Regions from separate parts of the Kribbella sp. NPDC049227 genome, predicted to be linked through region 2. Evidence: riboswitches for the same ligand, from Rfam matches in the RefSeq annotation. Region 2 holds a riboswitch; the other holds the start of a gene.
The links. Region 2 has a riboswitch for ZMP and ZTP ahead of ACGFH6_RS28920 (bifunctional 5,10-methylenetetrahydrofolate dehydrogenase/5,10-methenyltetrahydrofolate cyclohydrolase). Riboswitches for the same ligand answer to the same signal wherever they lie in the genome.

Region 1: another riboswitch for ZMP and ZTP. It lies ahead of ACGFH6_RS17595 (glycine hydroxymethyltransferase); the one in region 2 lies ahead of ACGFH6_RS28920 (bifunctional 5,10-methylenetetrahydrofolate dehydrogenase/5,10-methenyltetrahydrofolate cyclohydrolase).

The regions. Positions count from the first base shown of each region.
Region 1 is NZ_JBICST010000003.1:1,126,670-1,130,703, forward strand. It holds gene ACGFH6_RS17595 (glycine hydroxymethyltransferase) at 51-1,499, opposite strand; ZMP/ZTP riboswitch at 1,528-1,609, opposite strand; gene ACGFH6_RS17600 (acyl-CoA dehydrogenase family protein) at 1,636-3,261, opposite strand; gene ACGFH6_RS17605 (YhjD/YihY/BrkB family envelope integrity protein) at 3,280-4,034, shown strand, end outside.
Region 2 is NZ_JBICST010000006.1:606,622-610,655, forward strand. It holds gene ACGFH6_RS28910 (helix-turn-helix domain-containing protein) at 1-71, opposite strand, end outside; gene ACGFH6_RS28915 (phytanoyl-CoA dioxygenase family protein) at 172-1,047, shown strand; gene ACGFH6_RS28920 (bifunctional 5,10-methylenetetrahydrofolate dehydrogenase/5,10-methenyltetrahydrofolate cyclohydrolase) at 1,044-1,886, opposite strand; ZMP/ZTP riboswitch at 1,917-2,006, opposite strand; gene ACGFH6_RS28925 (beta-N-acetylglucosaminidase domain-containing protein) at 2,007-3,752, opposite strand; gene ACGFH6_RS28930 (NUDIX hydrolase) at 3,760-4,034, opposite strand, start outside.

The sequences.
Region 1 (4,034 bases), on a different contig from region 2:
AGCAGCGCGGCGCCCGCTCCCGAGGGGAGAGCGGGCGCCGCGCGATGACGTCAGTTGAGCTCGAGGCCCGGGTACAGCGGGTGCTTGTCGAGCATCTCGGCCGAGGCGGCCTTGACCTTGTCGGCAACACCGTCGGCCAGCACGTACTTGGCTTTCGACGGCGCGCCGGCGGACGTCGTGGTCGGCGTCGTCGAGGACAGTACGTCGACCATCAGCTCGGCGACCCGGTCGAACTCGTCGGCCCCGAAGCCGCGCGTCGTCAGTGCCGGCGTACCGATCCGGACGCCCGACGTGTACCACGCGCCGTTCGGGTCGCGCGGTACGGCGTTCCGGTTGGTCACGATGCCCGCGTCGAGCAGCGCCGACTCGGCCTGCCGCCCGGTGATCCCGTACGACGAGACGTCGAGCAGGGCCAGGTGGTTCTCGGTGCCATCGGTGACGAGCTTGACGCCACGCTTCATCAGGCCCTCCGCGAGCACGACCGCGTTGTCGGCGACGGCCTGGGCGTACTCCTGGAACGACGGCTGCCGGGCCTCTGCCAGCGCGACCGCCTTCGCCGCCATCGTCTGGCCGAGCGGGCCACCCAGAACCATCGGGCAGCCGCGGTCGACGGCGTCGGCGTACTCCGGCTGGCACAGCACCATGCCGCCGCGCGGGCCGCGCAGCGACTTGTGCGTGGTCGTGGTGGTGACGTGCGCATGCGGGATCGGGTCGAAGTCGTCGGTGAAGACCTTGCCGGCGACCAGACCGGCGAAGTGCGCCATGTCGACCATCAGCGTCGCGCCGACCTCGTCGGCGATCTCGCGCATCTTCGCGAAGTTCACCTTCCGCGGGTACGCCGAGTAGCCGGCGATCAGGATCAGCGGCTTGAACTCCCGCGCCGTGCGGGCGACCTCGTCGTAGTCGAGCAGCCCGGTCTCCGGATCGGTGCCGTAGGAGCTCTGGTGGAACATCTTGCCGGAGATGTTCGGCCGGAAGCCGTGGGTCAGGTGGCCGCCGGCGTCCAGCGACATGCCGAGCATCTTCTGGTCACCGAACGCCCGGCGCAGCTTGGACCAGTCCTCCTCGGACAGGTCGTTGACGTGCTTCGCGCCCGCCTCGGCCAGCGCCGGGGACTCGATCCGCTGGGCCAGGATCGCCCAGAAGGCGACCAGGTTCGCGTCGATGCCGGAGTGCGGCTGGACGTAGGCATGCGGGGCGTTGAACAGCGCCGTGGCGTGGTCGGCCGCGGCCTGCTCGACGGTGTCGATGTTCTGGCAGCCGGCGTAGAAGCGGTGCCCGATGGTGCCCTCGGCGTACTTGTCCGAGAGCCAGTTGCCCATCGTCAGCAAGGTGGCGGGGGAGGCGTAGTTCTCGCTCGCGATCAGCTTCAGCGAGGAACGCTGGTCGGCCAGTTCGGCCTTGATCGCGCCGGCGACGGTGGGTTCCACCGCGGCGATCACCTGGAGCGCGTTGTTGTACGCGGCCGACGCGGCCGCTGCGTCGAAGGGTTGAGTCATCGTTGTCTCTCCTGCGGTTGCAGTGGGTCGTGGGCACCCAGGCGCACGGTGCCGACGGTCTTCGCTCCCCGGTGGTTCTCCACCTCAGCGCGCCAGTCGCGACGCGGCCACCCTACCGTGCGGCCGCCGCTCGGAGTCAGAGGCTGCGGTCGGTGATCAGGCCGAACGGCGTGGTCCGCGGGAGGGTGCCGAAGACGCCGCCCCAGTCGTTCGCCAGCCGGGACGCGACGAAGGCGTCCGCGACCGCGGGAGTCGAGTGCCGGACGAGCAGGGACGCCTGCAGGCACAGCGCCATCCGCGCGGCCAGCCGACGGGCTCCCGCCTCCGCGCCCTCGACGTCAGCAAGCGCTTGCAGTACGTCGTTCACCGCGGTGTCCAGGCGCTCGTCCGCACCCCGCGCCGCGCCGACTTCCAGCAACCACGCCTCGAGCGACTCGGGCCGTCTGAGGGCTCGCAGTACGTCGAGGGCGTTGACGTTCCCCGACCCTTCCCAGATCGAGTTCAGCGGGGACTCCCGGAACAGCAGAGGCATCCCGGACTCCTCGACGAACCCGTTCCCGCCGAGACACTCAAGGGCCTCGGCGGCCATGAACGGCGTCCGCTTGCTCACCCAGAACTTTGCCAGCGGCAGCCCGATCCGCCGGAACGCGGCCTCCTGCTCGTTGCCGCCGGCCGACGCGTCGACGGCCGCCGCAAGCCGCATCGCGAGCGCTGTCGCAGCCTCACTCTCCAGCGCCAGGTCGGCCAGCACGTTCTGCATCGCGGGCTTGTCGGCGAGCAGGTCACCGAACGCCGAACGGTGGCGGGTGTGCCAGAGCGCCTCCACCAGCGCGCGCCGCTGCAGAGCGGCCGAGCCGAGGACGCAGTCCAGCCGGGTCGCGGCCACCATCTCGATGATCGTGCGGACCCCGGCGCCCTCGTCGCCGAGGCGGTAGCCGACCGTGCCGTGGAACTCGACCTCGCTGGACGCGTTCGACCGGTTCCCGAGCTTGTCCTTCAGCCGCTGCAGGGCAAACGCGTTCCGGTTGCCGTCGGCAAGCACGCGCGGGACGACGAAGCAGCTCAGTCCGTCCGGCGCCTGCGCCAGTACCAGGAAGACGTCGACCTGTGGCGCCGAGCAGAACCACTTGTGCCCGTTCAGCTGGTACTCACCGTCGTCACCGGCCGGCGTCGCGGTGGTCAGGTTCGCCCGGACGTCCGAGCCGCCCTGCTTCTCGGTCATCCCCATCCCCGCGAGTACGCCGGTCTTGGTGGCCGCAGGCAACCGGCGTACGTCGTACTGGCGCGAAGCCAGCTGTGGGACCCACTCCTTGGCGAGCCGTTCGTCGGCCCTGAGAGCGGGGACGGCGGCGTACGTCATCGAGATCGGGCAGCCGTGGCCGGGCTCGACCTGGGACCAGACGTAGAAGCCGGCCGCGCGGGTCAGGTGTGGGGAGGGCTGGTCGCTCATCCACGGCGCGGCCTGCAGCCCGAAGTCGACGGCGCGCTCCATCAGCCAGTGCCAGGAGGGATGGAACTCGACCTCGTCGATCCGGTTCCCGTACCGGTCGTGCGTGCGCAGGACCGGTGGGTTCTGGTTCGCCGGGAGTGCCTGGGCGAGGGCCTCTTCGGAGCCCGCGAGCTCGCCGATCCGGGTCAGTCCGGGATCGTCCGCGAGGTCGGCGTACGGACGCAGAGCGTCACCGAGGGCCGTGTCCCGGGTGAAGAAGTTCACCCCCTGGAGTGGGGGAGCCTGATTCGTTACCGCGAATGGGTCCGCCATGTCAGTACGGTAAGCGGTATGGCACGTTCAGGGGCAAGACCCGCGGGTGGGAGCTCCCTCTCATTGGCATGGGTCCGCAAGATCCCCGCGACGACCTGGAAGCTGCTCACCCAGACTGTCGGTGTCTGTCTGCGCTACCGGGTCACCGGTCTCGCGGCCGAGGGGGCGTTCTTCGCGATCCTCTCGCTGCCGCCGCTGATTTTCGGGCTGGCCGGAAGTCTGGGTTACATCGCCAGCAAGTACTTCGAGGTCGAAACGATCGACGACATCAAGGCGCAGATCGTCGAACTGGCCGCCCGGGCGCTGACCGCCGACTCGGTCCAGGGTGTGATCGTGCCGACCCTGGACCAGGTCCTGAACGGCGGCCGGCCGGACGTCATCTCGATCGGTTTCGTGCTCGCGCTGTGGTCCGGCAGCCGTGCGCTGAACGTGTTCGTCGACACCATCACGATCATGTACGGGATGGGCGGCAAGCGTGGCATCGTCCGGACCCGGGCGCTGTCGTTCTCGCTGTACTGCGCCGCCCTCGTGATCGGCGTGATCGTCCTGCCGCTGGTGCTGGCCGGACCGGACGCCGTACAGGCCCTGCTGCCGCACCGCCTCGACTTCCTGAACCAGCTGTACTGGCCGGTCGTCACGATCCTGTCCGCTGGCTTCTTGAACACCCTGTACCACCTGTCGGTGCCGGTGCGGACGCCCTGGGTCTCCGATCTGCCCGGGTCGTTCCTGGCGCTCTCGATCTGGATCCTGGGCAGCTTCGTCCTGCGCTGGAT
Region 2 (4,034 bases):
GTCGCCCCGGGCGCATAGTCCGCGACCTGGACCACGGAGTTCACGCTGATCACCGGTGGTCGCGATGTCACGAACAGATAGTAGAGCGCGCGCCGGCGACATTGGCCGGCCCACCGTGCTCTGAGACTGTGAAGCCGGTCATCGCCAACCCCAGGCCGGATGGAGCGCCAGATGCAGCCTGTCACCGCCGTACGCCGGTTCACCGAGGTCACCGACGAGTTGATCGGGTCGTTCCAGCGCGACGGCTTCGTCGTCCTCGACCAGGCCCTTCCACCCGACCAGGTCGCCGCGCTCCACACAGCGGCCGAGCGCCTGTGCCGCGGTGACCTCGGGGCCGTCGAAGGCAGCCCGAGCACGGAGCCGGGTGACGATGTCGTGCGCAAGTACCTGTGCATTCACCAGCCCCACAAGGTGTCCGACGTGGCCCTGGCCGCGTTGCACGCACCGCGCGTGGTGACGGCACTGACCGCGCTGATCGGGCCGAACGTGAAGGCGATGCAGTCGATGCTGTTCATCAAGTCCGAAGGCAAGCCGGGCCAGGCCTGGCACCAGGACGAATTCTTCATCCCGACCAGGGACCGCTCGCTGACCGCGGTGTGGATCGCGCTCGACGACGCCACCGTGGAGAACGGCTGCCTGTGGGTGCTGCCGGGCTCGCACCGCCGCGGCGTCATCTATCCCGATCGCGAGCAGGACGATCTCCGCTTCGACTGCACGGTGGAGTTGTTCGACTTCCCCTACACCGACGACGACGCCGTACCGGTCGAGGTGCCGGCGGGTTCGGCGGTGATCTTCAACGGCTACCTGCTGCACCGATCACTACCGAACACCACCCGGCGCGGACTCCGCCGGGCCCTCGCCAACCACTACATGAGCGCGGAGTCGCTGCTCCCCTGGCAGTCCGTGCCGTCGGGAGTCCATGTCGGCAAGCACGACTACCGCGACATCGTGATGGTGGCCGGGACCGACCCGTACGCCTACAAGGGCATCGACGACATCGCCCGCCCGCACTCGCGCGCCGACAAGGACGGCGGCTGCGACCGCTAGGAGGTCTGCGCCTCGGCGGCGTCGACGGCCTGCTCCAGAAGAAGGGCGATCGTCATCGGACCGACCCCGCCCGGGACCGGTGTGATCAGGCTCGCCACCTCGGCCGCGGCGGCGAAGTCGACGTCCCCGACGTTGCCCTCGTTGTAGCCCGCGTCGACGACGACCGCGCCGGGCTTGAGCCAGTCGCCCTGGACGAAGTTCGGCCGGCCGACCGCGGCCACCACGATGTCCGCGGTCCGGACGATCGCGGGCAGGTCGGTGGTCCGGGAGTGCGTGTAGGTCACGGTCGCGTTCGATGCCAGCAGCAACATCCCGGCCGGCTTGCCGAGAATCGGGCTGCGGCCGATCACCACCGCGTGCGCTCCAGCGATCGGTACGTCGTACGCCTCCAGCAGGCGCATGATCCCGCCGGGCGTCGCGGACCGGAAGCCGGGCTCACCGAACGCCATCGCACCGAACGACCGCGTGGTCACACCGTCGACGTCCTTGGCCGGGTCGATCGCCTCGAACGCGGCCCGCTCGTCGATCTGCGCGGGCACCGGGTGCTGCAGCAGGATCCCGTGCACCGCCGGGTCCTGGGACAGCTTCGTCAGCTCCGCGACCAGTTCCTCGGTCGTCGTCTCCGCGGGCAGTACGACGCTCCGCGACCCGATGCCGGCCTTCTTCGACCGGTTCTGCTTCATCCGCACGTACGTCGCGGACGCGGGATCGTCACCGACCAGCACGGTGGCCAGACACGGCTGGACCCCGGTCCGCTCCTGCAGTGCACGGGCCCGGTCGGCCGCCTTCGCCACCATCTCGGCGGCGAGGTCGGTACCGGTCATCAGAGTGGCAGTCATGGCGCGCGCTCCCTTGGGCGTCGACATCAGGTCAAGTGCCCAGGCGCGCGGCTCGGCCGGATCCTCCGGCGGACCGTTCCCCGGTGGTCGTCCACCTCAGCGCCAGTCGCGGTCCACCGCTCAGGATACCCGGCCACCCTCCGTCGCCTCGGTCAGGAAGGTCTCGATGACAGGGTCACCGAGTTGGGGATGGGTCTTGGAGTGTGGGAGGCGGGTGTCGCGGATCGTCTTGGCCTGGGTGACCAGGTGGTCGATCTGGTCCCGGGTCGTGGCGGCGTCCGAGCTGTTGCCTTCGGCCACTGCTTCGAGGTGCCGGAGGGACTCGCGCAACGCTTGCGCCCAGAGGAAGGTCGCATCGAGCCAGGCGCCGGCCTCGTCGGCGAACGACGGGTCGGACACACCGGCGCGGATCCGGGCCGGAGCGTTCTCGATCGCCTCGAGATACGGCTCGAGCTGCGCGATGGCCCCGGCCAGGTCGCCTGCCTTCCAGGTCTTCCAGAACGCGGCCGTCTGCGCGGCCAGGACCGGCGCGTTCACCAGATGCAGCCGGCCGTCGTAGGTGGTGAGGTCGGTGAAGACCTCCAGCGCCGCGATCGTCTCGGCGTCTCCCCCGGCCCGCTCGGCGAGCGCGCGGTGCCACGAGGCCTGCTCGTCGTACGTCGCCGGGTTCCAGCCGAACTCGGCGAACGAGTAGAGCGCGATCTTGCTGGCCCCGGCCTGGTTCATCGGGTTCGAGATCACGCCGACGACCTGGTCGGCGAGGCCGGGCTCGCGCCCGCTGTAGGCCGCGAGCAGGATCCGGGCGGCCGCGTAGTCGTTGACCGGGTAGTTGTCCCAGATCAGGATGTCGTGCCCGAACACGGCCTTCGCCTCGGCCGCTTGTGCGCTCGTGATCGTCTCCGGTACGACGCCGATCCCGGTCCAGTGGACGATCACGGCGCTGTCGAGCTGCTCCCGCAGCGCCTGCTTGTACGGCGTCTCGTCGACGTTGTAGTACTCGGTCGGGACCATCTGCAGCGGGGCGAGGTCCGGCTTGGTCGCGACCCACTCGCGCTGGATCCGGTTCAGCAACTCGCTCTGCGCACGCCCGGCCCCGCCACCGCCGGCGCCGTACTTCTCCTCGTCCTCGGCGCTGTGCCACTTCTCGTACTCGATGTCGTCCAGGGCCACGTTGAACGCGCGCGCACCCAGTGCGTACAGGGCCTCGAACTTGGCGATCAGCGCCTGGAAGTCGCTGTCGTCGGTGTAGCGGATCGACAGGCCGGGTGACAGCGCGAAGGTGAAGTCGACCTTGTTCCGCACCGCGCGCTGGACCAGCTCGCCGAGCTCGGCCAGCTTGCCGGCCGGGTACGGGTCGCGCCACTGCTCGCGGTGGTACGGGTCGTCCTTCGGCGCGTACTCGTAGGTGTTCATCCGGTGCGTGCCGAGGTAGTCCAGATGGTCGAGCCGGTCCGCGTGCGACCACGGCGTACCGTAGAAGCCTTCGATCGAGCCGCGGTACCGCATCGTCGGCCAGTCGCGGATCTCGACGCCCTCCACATGGTTGCCCTCGACAAGCTGTGCGAAGGTCTGCGCGGCGTAGAACGTGCCGCGCTGATCGACACCGGCCAGGACGACCTGGTTGTCGCCGACGGCAACAACGTACCCCTCGGGCGGCAACCCCTCGGCAGCCGCGTTCGTGCCTCCGAGTCGCACAGTGACAGCAGAATCGCCGTCGGTGATCGTCTGTACGCCGGCCCGTGCCAGCGTCTCGCGGACCACACGCTCGGCATCCGCGTCCGTCGTCGGGCCGGGCACCAGCCCGACGGTGTCGCCGAGGTCGAAGCCGTCGTCGCGGAAGGTGGTCTGCTGAGGCTCAGGCGTCATTGCCCTACTACAGCAGTCCGGCGTGATCCAGCGCTAGATAGGCCGCGTCGACTCCGGTCATCGCACCTGGCGTGCGCAGCTCGGCACGGAACGCGTCGACAGAGAGCTCGACCGGAACACAGTCCTCGGTCTCGTCCAGCGACTGTTTGCCGTCCGGGCGGCAGCCGCGCGCGATCGCGATGTACTTCCGGTACGTCGACGACGCCGAGGACCACTGCCAGCCGACCAGGTCGAGCGTCTCGCAGGTGTACCCGGTCTCCTCCTCGAGCTCCCGCGCACCGG